Regions from separate parts of the Telluria mixta genome, predicted to be linked through region 1. Evidence: predicted binding sites of a transcription regulator. Region 1 holds the regulator's gene; each other region holds the start of a gene.
What was found. The regulator HrcA, encoded in region 1, represses chaperone genes, less so after heat shock. The targets are predictions, from matches to a motif close to TTAGCACTCNNNNNNNNNGAGTGCTAA.
Positions count from the first base shown of each region.

Region 2: the regulator HrcA is predicted to act here: its motif matches at 1,315-1,341, upstream of groES (co-chaperone GroES).
Region 3: the regulator HrcA is predicted to act here: its motif matches at 1,461-1,487, upstream of rpoH (RNA polymerase sigma factor RpoH).

Region 1 covers NZ_CP119520.1:2,533,211-2,535,475, reverse strand. Annotated here, with positions in the region: gene P0M04_RS11290 (outer membrane protein assembly factor BamE) at 1-32, opposite strand, end outside; gene fur (ferric iron uptake transcriptional regulator) at 114-542, shown strand; gene hrcA (heat-inducible transcriptional repressor HrcA) at 558-1,571, opposite strand; gene P0M04_RS11275 (HAD family hydrolase) at 1,632-2,265, opposite strand, start outside.
Region 2 covers NZ_CP119520.1:3,191,440-3,193,704, reverse strand. Annotated here, with positions in the region: gene P0M04_RS14195 (EVE domain-containing protein) at 1-236, opposite strand, end outside; RNA gene ssrS (6S RNA) at 307-487, opposite strand; gene P0M04_RS14185 (cell division protein ZapA) at 532-843, opposite strand; gene P0M04_RS14180 (DUF4403 family protein) at 840-1,067, opposite strand; gene groES (co-chaperone GroES) at 1,431-1,721, shown strand; gene groL (chaperonin GroEL) at 1,760-2,265, shown strand, end outside.
Region 3 covers NZ_CP119520.1:797,175-799,439, reverse strand. Annotated here, with positions in the region: gene P0M04_RS03510 (dienelactone hydrolase family protein) at 1-311, shown strand, start outside; gene rpoH (RNA polymerase sigma factor RpoH) at 438-1,328, opposite strand; gene ftsX (permease-like cell division protein FtsX) at 1,772-2,265, opposite strand, start outside.

The sequences.
Region 1 (2,265 bases):
TGGGAACGATGGAAAACGGCTTTAGTGCGCATATCTGACCTTAAAATCGATGAGGCGGGAGCTTGTAAAACGCTATATCATAAAGCACTCCGCCCATATCCGAGTAACAAAACATGAGCAACAATCCAACCGACCTGAAAGCCAGCGGCCTGAAAGCGACCTTGCCTCGGCTGAAAATCCTGGAAATTTTCCAGAACAGCGCGGTGCGGCACCTGACGGCGGAAGACGTCTACAAGACCCTGCTGAACGAAAACATGGACGTGGGCCTGGCGACCGTCTACCGGGTGCTGACCCAGTTCGAACAGGCCGGCCTCCTGAACCGCAATCACTTTGAAACCGGCAAGGCGATCTACGAGCTGAATGCCGGCTCACACCACGACCACCTCGTGTGTCTTGACTGCGGCCACGTGGAAGAGTTCTACGACGACGAAATCGAAAGCCGCCAGCAGAAGATCGCCAGCGAACGCGGCTTCAAGATCGCCGAACACGCCCTGGCCATCTACGGCCACTGCCAGAAGACGGATTGTCCGCACCGGCATTGAAGCCCGGCGCTCCCGTCAGGAGTGACTCAGCGCATTCGACAGCAGCTTGGCCGTGATGTCGACGATCGGGATCACGCGCTCGTAGGCCATGCGCGTAGGCCCGATGACACCGAGGGTGCCGACGATCTTGCCGTTCACTTCGTACGGCGCGGTGACGACACTCATCTCGTCCATCGGCACGAGCTTCGATTCGCCGCCAATAAAAATCTGCACGCCGCCGGCCTTGCTGGACACGTCGAGCAGCTGCATGAGGCCCGTCTTCTGCTCGAACATCTCGAACATCTGGCGCAGCGAGCTCATGTTGGACGACAGGTCGGCCACCGAGAGCAGATTGCGCTCGCCCGCGATGACCATGTCGTCCGTCTCGGCCAGCGCTTCGCTGCCCGCCTCCACCGCGGCCTGCATCAGGCGCCCCATGTCGTCGCGCAGCTGGCGCAGTTCGCCCGTCAGGCGCGCGCGCACCTGGTCGAACGACAGGCCGGCGAAATGCTGGTTCAGGTAATTCGCGGACTGGATCAGCTGCGCCGGCGAATAATCGACGTCGGTCAGCAGCAGCCGGTTCTGCACGTCGCCGCGCGGGTCGACAATCACGAGCAGGATGCGCTTTTCCGACAGGCGCAGGAATTCGATCTGCTGGAACGCCGATTCGCGCCGCGGGCTCTGCACGACGCCGGCGAACTGCGACAGCGACGACAGCATCTGGGCCGCGTTCGCGATCACCTTCTGCGGCTGGTGCGCGGGCAGGCGCATGCCGGCTTCCACCGCATTCTCGTCGATCTGCTGCACGGTGAGCAGGGTGTCGACGAACAGGCGGTAGCCGCGCGGCGTCGGAATACGGCCGGCCGACGTGTGCGGACTGGCGACGTAGCCCATTTCCTCGAGGTCGGCCATGATGTTGCGGATCGTGGCCGGAGAGAGATCGAGGCCGGAGATCTTCGACAGCGCGCGCGAACCGACCGGCTGGCCGTCGGCGATGTAGCGCTCGACCAGGGCTTTCAACAGGGTTTGTGCACGGTTATCGAGTTGCATGGTCTAGCCAGGATTTCGTTTCATTTATGTCATTATGCACGTTCGATCGACGGTTGTGCTTTATCCGTGCTCGCGCTTGAGCCAGTCCAGCAACTCGTCGAAGTCGCGCACGATCGCATCCGGCACCACCTCGTGCTCCAGGTGCTTCGTCGACCCCGTGCGGTTCATCCACACGGCGCGCAGGCCGGCGCGCTGGGCGCCCTGCACGTCGAGCAGCACGTCGTCGCCGACATAGACCGCATCCTCGGGTGCCACGCCCAGTTCCTTGCAGGCGGCCAGGAAGATCGCCGCGTCCGGCTTGGCCACGCCAAACTGGGACGCCGCCACCGACACCTTGAAATGGTGCGACAGGCCGATCGTGCGCAGGTCGGCGTTGCCGTTCGAGATCGAGCCGACCAGCACGCGGTTCTTCAGTTTCAGGAGGCCCGGCAGCACGTCATCGTACGGGATCACGGCATTGCGCGCGGCGAAGAACTGCGCCATCGCGTGCTCGACCTTGGCGGCATCCTCGCCGGCCTGCTGGAAGGCGTCGACGAGGCCGGCATAGCGCAGCTTGCCGAGGTCGAGCTGGAACTCGGGCTTGCGCGCCAGCAGTTCCAGGCGCGCCTGGCGCAGGGTGTCGATCGTGAAGCGCTCCGCCACGCGCGGCGCGTGCTCGCGCAGCCAGGCGAACAGCTTCTCTTCGGCCTGGAGG
Region 2 (2,265 bases), 660 kb from region 1:
AATTGCGATGCATCCGGATAGGCCCCGCTAGCAACGCGAGCGATGCCCGCGACGCCCGGCACGGCGCAACTGGAGTGATAAAACAGGACGCCGTCACCGACTTCCATCTGGTCGCGCATGAAATTGCGGGCCTGGTAGTTGCGCACGCCGAACCAGGCGACCGTCTTGCCGGGGGCCGCGAGGACATCGGCGAAACTCACTTCATCGGGTTCGGATTTCATCAACCAGTAACGCATGCGCGGATCTCCATTCGGAAGCACCAATGAAAAAGCGGCTGCGAACTTATCGTACGCAACCGCTTTGGAATATATCCCCGCCTGTGCCGTTTTTGCCGGCATCCCGAACCTGATGGCTCAAGGTGGTCGTAGTCAGTTCAATTTCGGGTTCGTCGAACTAGCGACGATCGCGCCCACCAAACATGTTCCACAACCTATGCGAAAGAATGGTTCAAGGAATATATGGCAAATCTCGAACACCGCAGGGTAGACGGCAGTTTACTACGATGGCCGGGCATGTCAAACGTTTTTAGGCTCAGGCCAGGTTTTGGTCGGCCGAGAGTGCGGCATCCAACACCGTGTGCATCGCCTCGAGTTTCTGCTTGACTTCCAGGATCGTCAGGTCGGACAAGGGGCCCTGCGGCGCTTTCACGGACAGGAATTCGGCCGCCACCGACAGCGCCGCCATCACGGCAATGCGGTCCGTGCCCTTCACCTTGCCCGAGTCGCGCAAAGCGCACATTTTGCCGTCGAGATAGGCCACGGCTTCGCGCAGTGTTTTTTCTTCGCCGTCGCGGCAGGCCAGGCGATACGGCATGCCCATGATGTTCACGTCGAGCTGGATCATTGGGCGGCCTCGGCGTCGTCGGTCGTTTCGGGAGCGGGTTCGAGGTGCGCCAGCAGGGCTTCGACGCGCTGCTGGGCCGCGATCAGCCGGTTCTTGAAGTCGACGTTTTCCGCGCTGAGCAAGGTGTTCGCCTGGCGCAGCAAGTAGTTCTCGCTGCGCAGCGCCTGGGTCAACTGGGCGAGCCGGTCGATCTTATCGGAGAGGTCTTGGAATTCGGAAATCATCCGTAACTATAGGATCGTCTTGAATTTTTCGTCAACAGGCGCGCGCTCTTGTGCGAACGTGCGCCCTGTGATGGACGATAGATGTTACCCTCACATGCTTATGCGTTCATCAACCGCCGCCCGGTCTCGCACCCGGCGGCGCGCCCTCCGCATTGTCCCTCCCCGTCCGAATCGGTTGCGAAACCGCAAAAAAGTCGGTTAAAACCCGAACACTGTGGCTTGAAATGCCAAATTATCGTCCCTATAATTAGCACTCGTTAGTAGAGAGTGCTAACAAACCTTTCTACCCCGCAGCCGGTCGATCCCAGGATGGCCGGCTGCGGACCCTGGATAGCTCGTCAAACCAACTAAAAGGAGTTTTGCATGAACCTTCGCCCATTGCACGATCGCGTGATCGTGAAGCGTCTCGACCAGGAAACCAAGACCGCATCCGGCCTGATCATCCCCGATGCGGCGGCCGAGAAGCCGGACCAAGGTGAAGTGCTGGCCGTCGGCAACGGCAAAGTGCAGGAGAACGGCAACGTTCGTCCGCTGGAAGTGAAAGTCGGCGACCGCGTCCTGTTCGGCAAGTACTCGGGCCAGGCCGTCAAGGTCAACGGCGAAGAGCTGCTGGTCATGCGCGAAGAAGACATCATGGCCGTCGTGGCCCAGTAATTCGTCCAATAACTTCCTGAAAAATCGGAGAATCAAATATGGCAGCTAAAGATGTAGTGTTCGGCGACGTAGCACGCGCCAAGATGGTCGAGGGTGTCAATATCCTGGCCAACGCAGTCAAGGTCACCCTGGGCCCGAAAGGCCGCAACGTCGTGCTGGAACGTTCGTTCGGCGCCCCGACCGTCACCAAGGACGGTGTCTCGGTCGCCAAAGAGATCGAACTGAAAGACAAGCTCATGAACATGGGCGCGCAGATGGTGAAAGAAGTCGCGTCGAAGACCAGCGACAACGCCGGTGACGGCACCACCACCGCGACCGTGCTGGCACAAGCCATCGTCCGCGAAGGCATGAAGTTCGTTGCCGCCGGCATGAACCCGATGGACCTGAAGCGCGGCATCGACAAGGCCGTCGCCGCCACCGTCGAAGAACTGAAGAAGATCGCCAAGCCGACCACGACCTCGAAAGAGATCGCACAAGTCGGTACCATCTCGGCCAACTCGGATTCGTCCGTCGGCGAGCGCATCGCTGAAGCGATGGAAAAAGT
Region 3 (2,265 bases), 1.7 Mb from region 1:
ACTACCTCGCGACGCAATTGCCGGACCTGGCTGCCGCCGTGCCGTTCTACGGCATGCAGCCATCGGCGGCGGACGTCGCCCGCATCCGCGCGCCGCTCATGATCCACGACGCCGGGAAGGACGAACGCATCCTGGCCGGCTGGCTCGCGTACGAGGCCGCGCTGAAGGCGAACCACGTCGATTATCAACACTTCGTCTACCCGGGCGTGGAGCACGGATTTAATAACGACACGACGCCGCGCTACGACGAAGCCGCGGCGAAGCTGGCGTGGGGCAGGACGATGGCGTTCTTCAAGACAAAGCTGGCATAACACCGGGGTCAGAGCCCGGTTTTGGGAAATTTCCTGAAACCGGGCTCTGACCCCGGTTCTTGTGTGTGTGTTCAGATAAAACAAAAGGCACCCGAAGATGCCTTTGTTGGTGGCTGACAGGATGGCTTACACGTAAGCCGCCAGCGAAGTTTTCATCTTTTTCAGCGCGGCCGATTCGATCTGGCGGATGCGCTCGGCCGACACGCCGAATTCTTCGGCCAGCGTGTGCAGCGTGGCGCCCGAGCCGTCGTCGTTGGCCAGCCAGCGCGCTTCCACGATGCGGCGCGAGCGTGGGTCCAGTTTCGACAGGGCCGTTTCCAGACCTTCCGATTGCAGGCGCACCACTTCTTCGGCTTCCAGGACCTTGGTCGGTTCCTGCTGGTCCGAGGACAGGTAGGCGATCGGCGAGAACTTGTCGTCTTCGTCGTCGGTCGGCGCTTCCAGGGCGATGTCGCGGCCGGACAGGCGCGTTTCCATCTCGATCACTTCTTCGCGCTTCACGTCGAGCATCTTGGCCAAGTCATCGACTTGCTGCGGCGACATGGCATCCAGGCCCTGCTTGTTGCTGCGCAGGTTGAAGAACAGCTTGCGCTGCGCCTTGGTCGTTGCAACCTTGACCAGACGCCAGTTCTTCAGGATGTATTCGTGCATCTCGGCCTTGATCCAGTGCATGGCGTAGGACACCAGGCGGACGCCCTGGTTCGGGTCGAAACGCTTGACTGCCTTCATCAGGCCGATATTGCCTTCCTGGATCAGGTCGGCGTGCGGCAGGCCATAGCCCAGGTAGCCGCGCGCGATCGATACGACCAGGCGCAAGTGCGACATCACGAGTTTCTGGGCCGCGTCCAGGTCATTCTTTTCTTGCAGGCTCTTAGCCAGCGAAACCTCTTCCTCGTGGGACAGCATCGGCAGGCGGTTCACTGCCGAGATATAGGCGTCGATATTACCGAGATTGCCACTGAAACCCAGTCCCAGTGCACGACTGCCGGCCGGAACCATTGCGGATTGTGCGGACATAGTCACTCCCTCGTAGATAAACTGCTGCATCGTCTCGCCATCTCCAGAGCCCCGAAGGCGCAGCTGGCTGGCTTGTAGTCGGGATGCTGACGGTGCTATCAAAACCATTTCCCGCGATAGTCTGACGTTATATTAGCACTCTCTTGAGGTGAGTGCTAGGCGCCACCATATCCCTTACGATGGGTTTAAGTTTCATTAAAGTATTGCCCGCAGGAATCAGAAAAACGGGTTCGATTCAACTGTAGAGCAGGTACGAGCGGTTCAGTTGATGCGGCTCAAAAGTGGCACTCGTATCGTTTGAAATCGGTAGAGGACAGATTAGGCGACGCGTGCTGCGCTTTCTGTTGGTTGGCGCACGTTGCCATGTAGGTGGATGCCTCGCGTCCGCTGCCGGATTTGACTGGCCTGCAGCGGACGGGTTCACGGGACGCAAGAAAAAATGCTTACCTGAGCCGCGCCAGATGCCGCTGCACCGACAACATCGCCCCAACGAGCCCCAGCCCGGCACTGATCGCCAGCAAGGCCGCCATGCCCAGCGGCGCCAGCGGCGTCAGCTGGAATTCCGACGCATACAGGCGGGCAAACTCGGCGATGGCCGTGTTCAGCGGACGCAGCGCCAGCGCCACGGCCCCCAGCGCCACCGCGCCCGCGCACAGGCCCAGCAGGGCGCCCGTATAGTAGAACGGGCGGTGGATGAAGTTGTCGGTCGCGCCCAGCAGTTTCGACACGGCGATTTCTTCGCGCTGCGTCAGCACCTGCAGGCGGATCGTGTTGAACACGACGGCGATCACGACGACGCCTAGGGTGATCGCGAGCAGCAGCAACGCCAGGCGCAGCACGCCCAGCAGCGCAGCGAGACGCTTGACCCAGGCCGAGTCGACCTGCACCGAATCGACGCCCGGCAGGGCGCGCATCTGCTCGGCCAGGCCGTCCACGC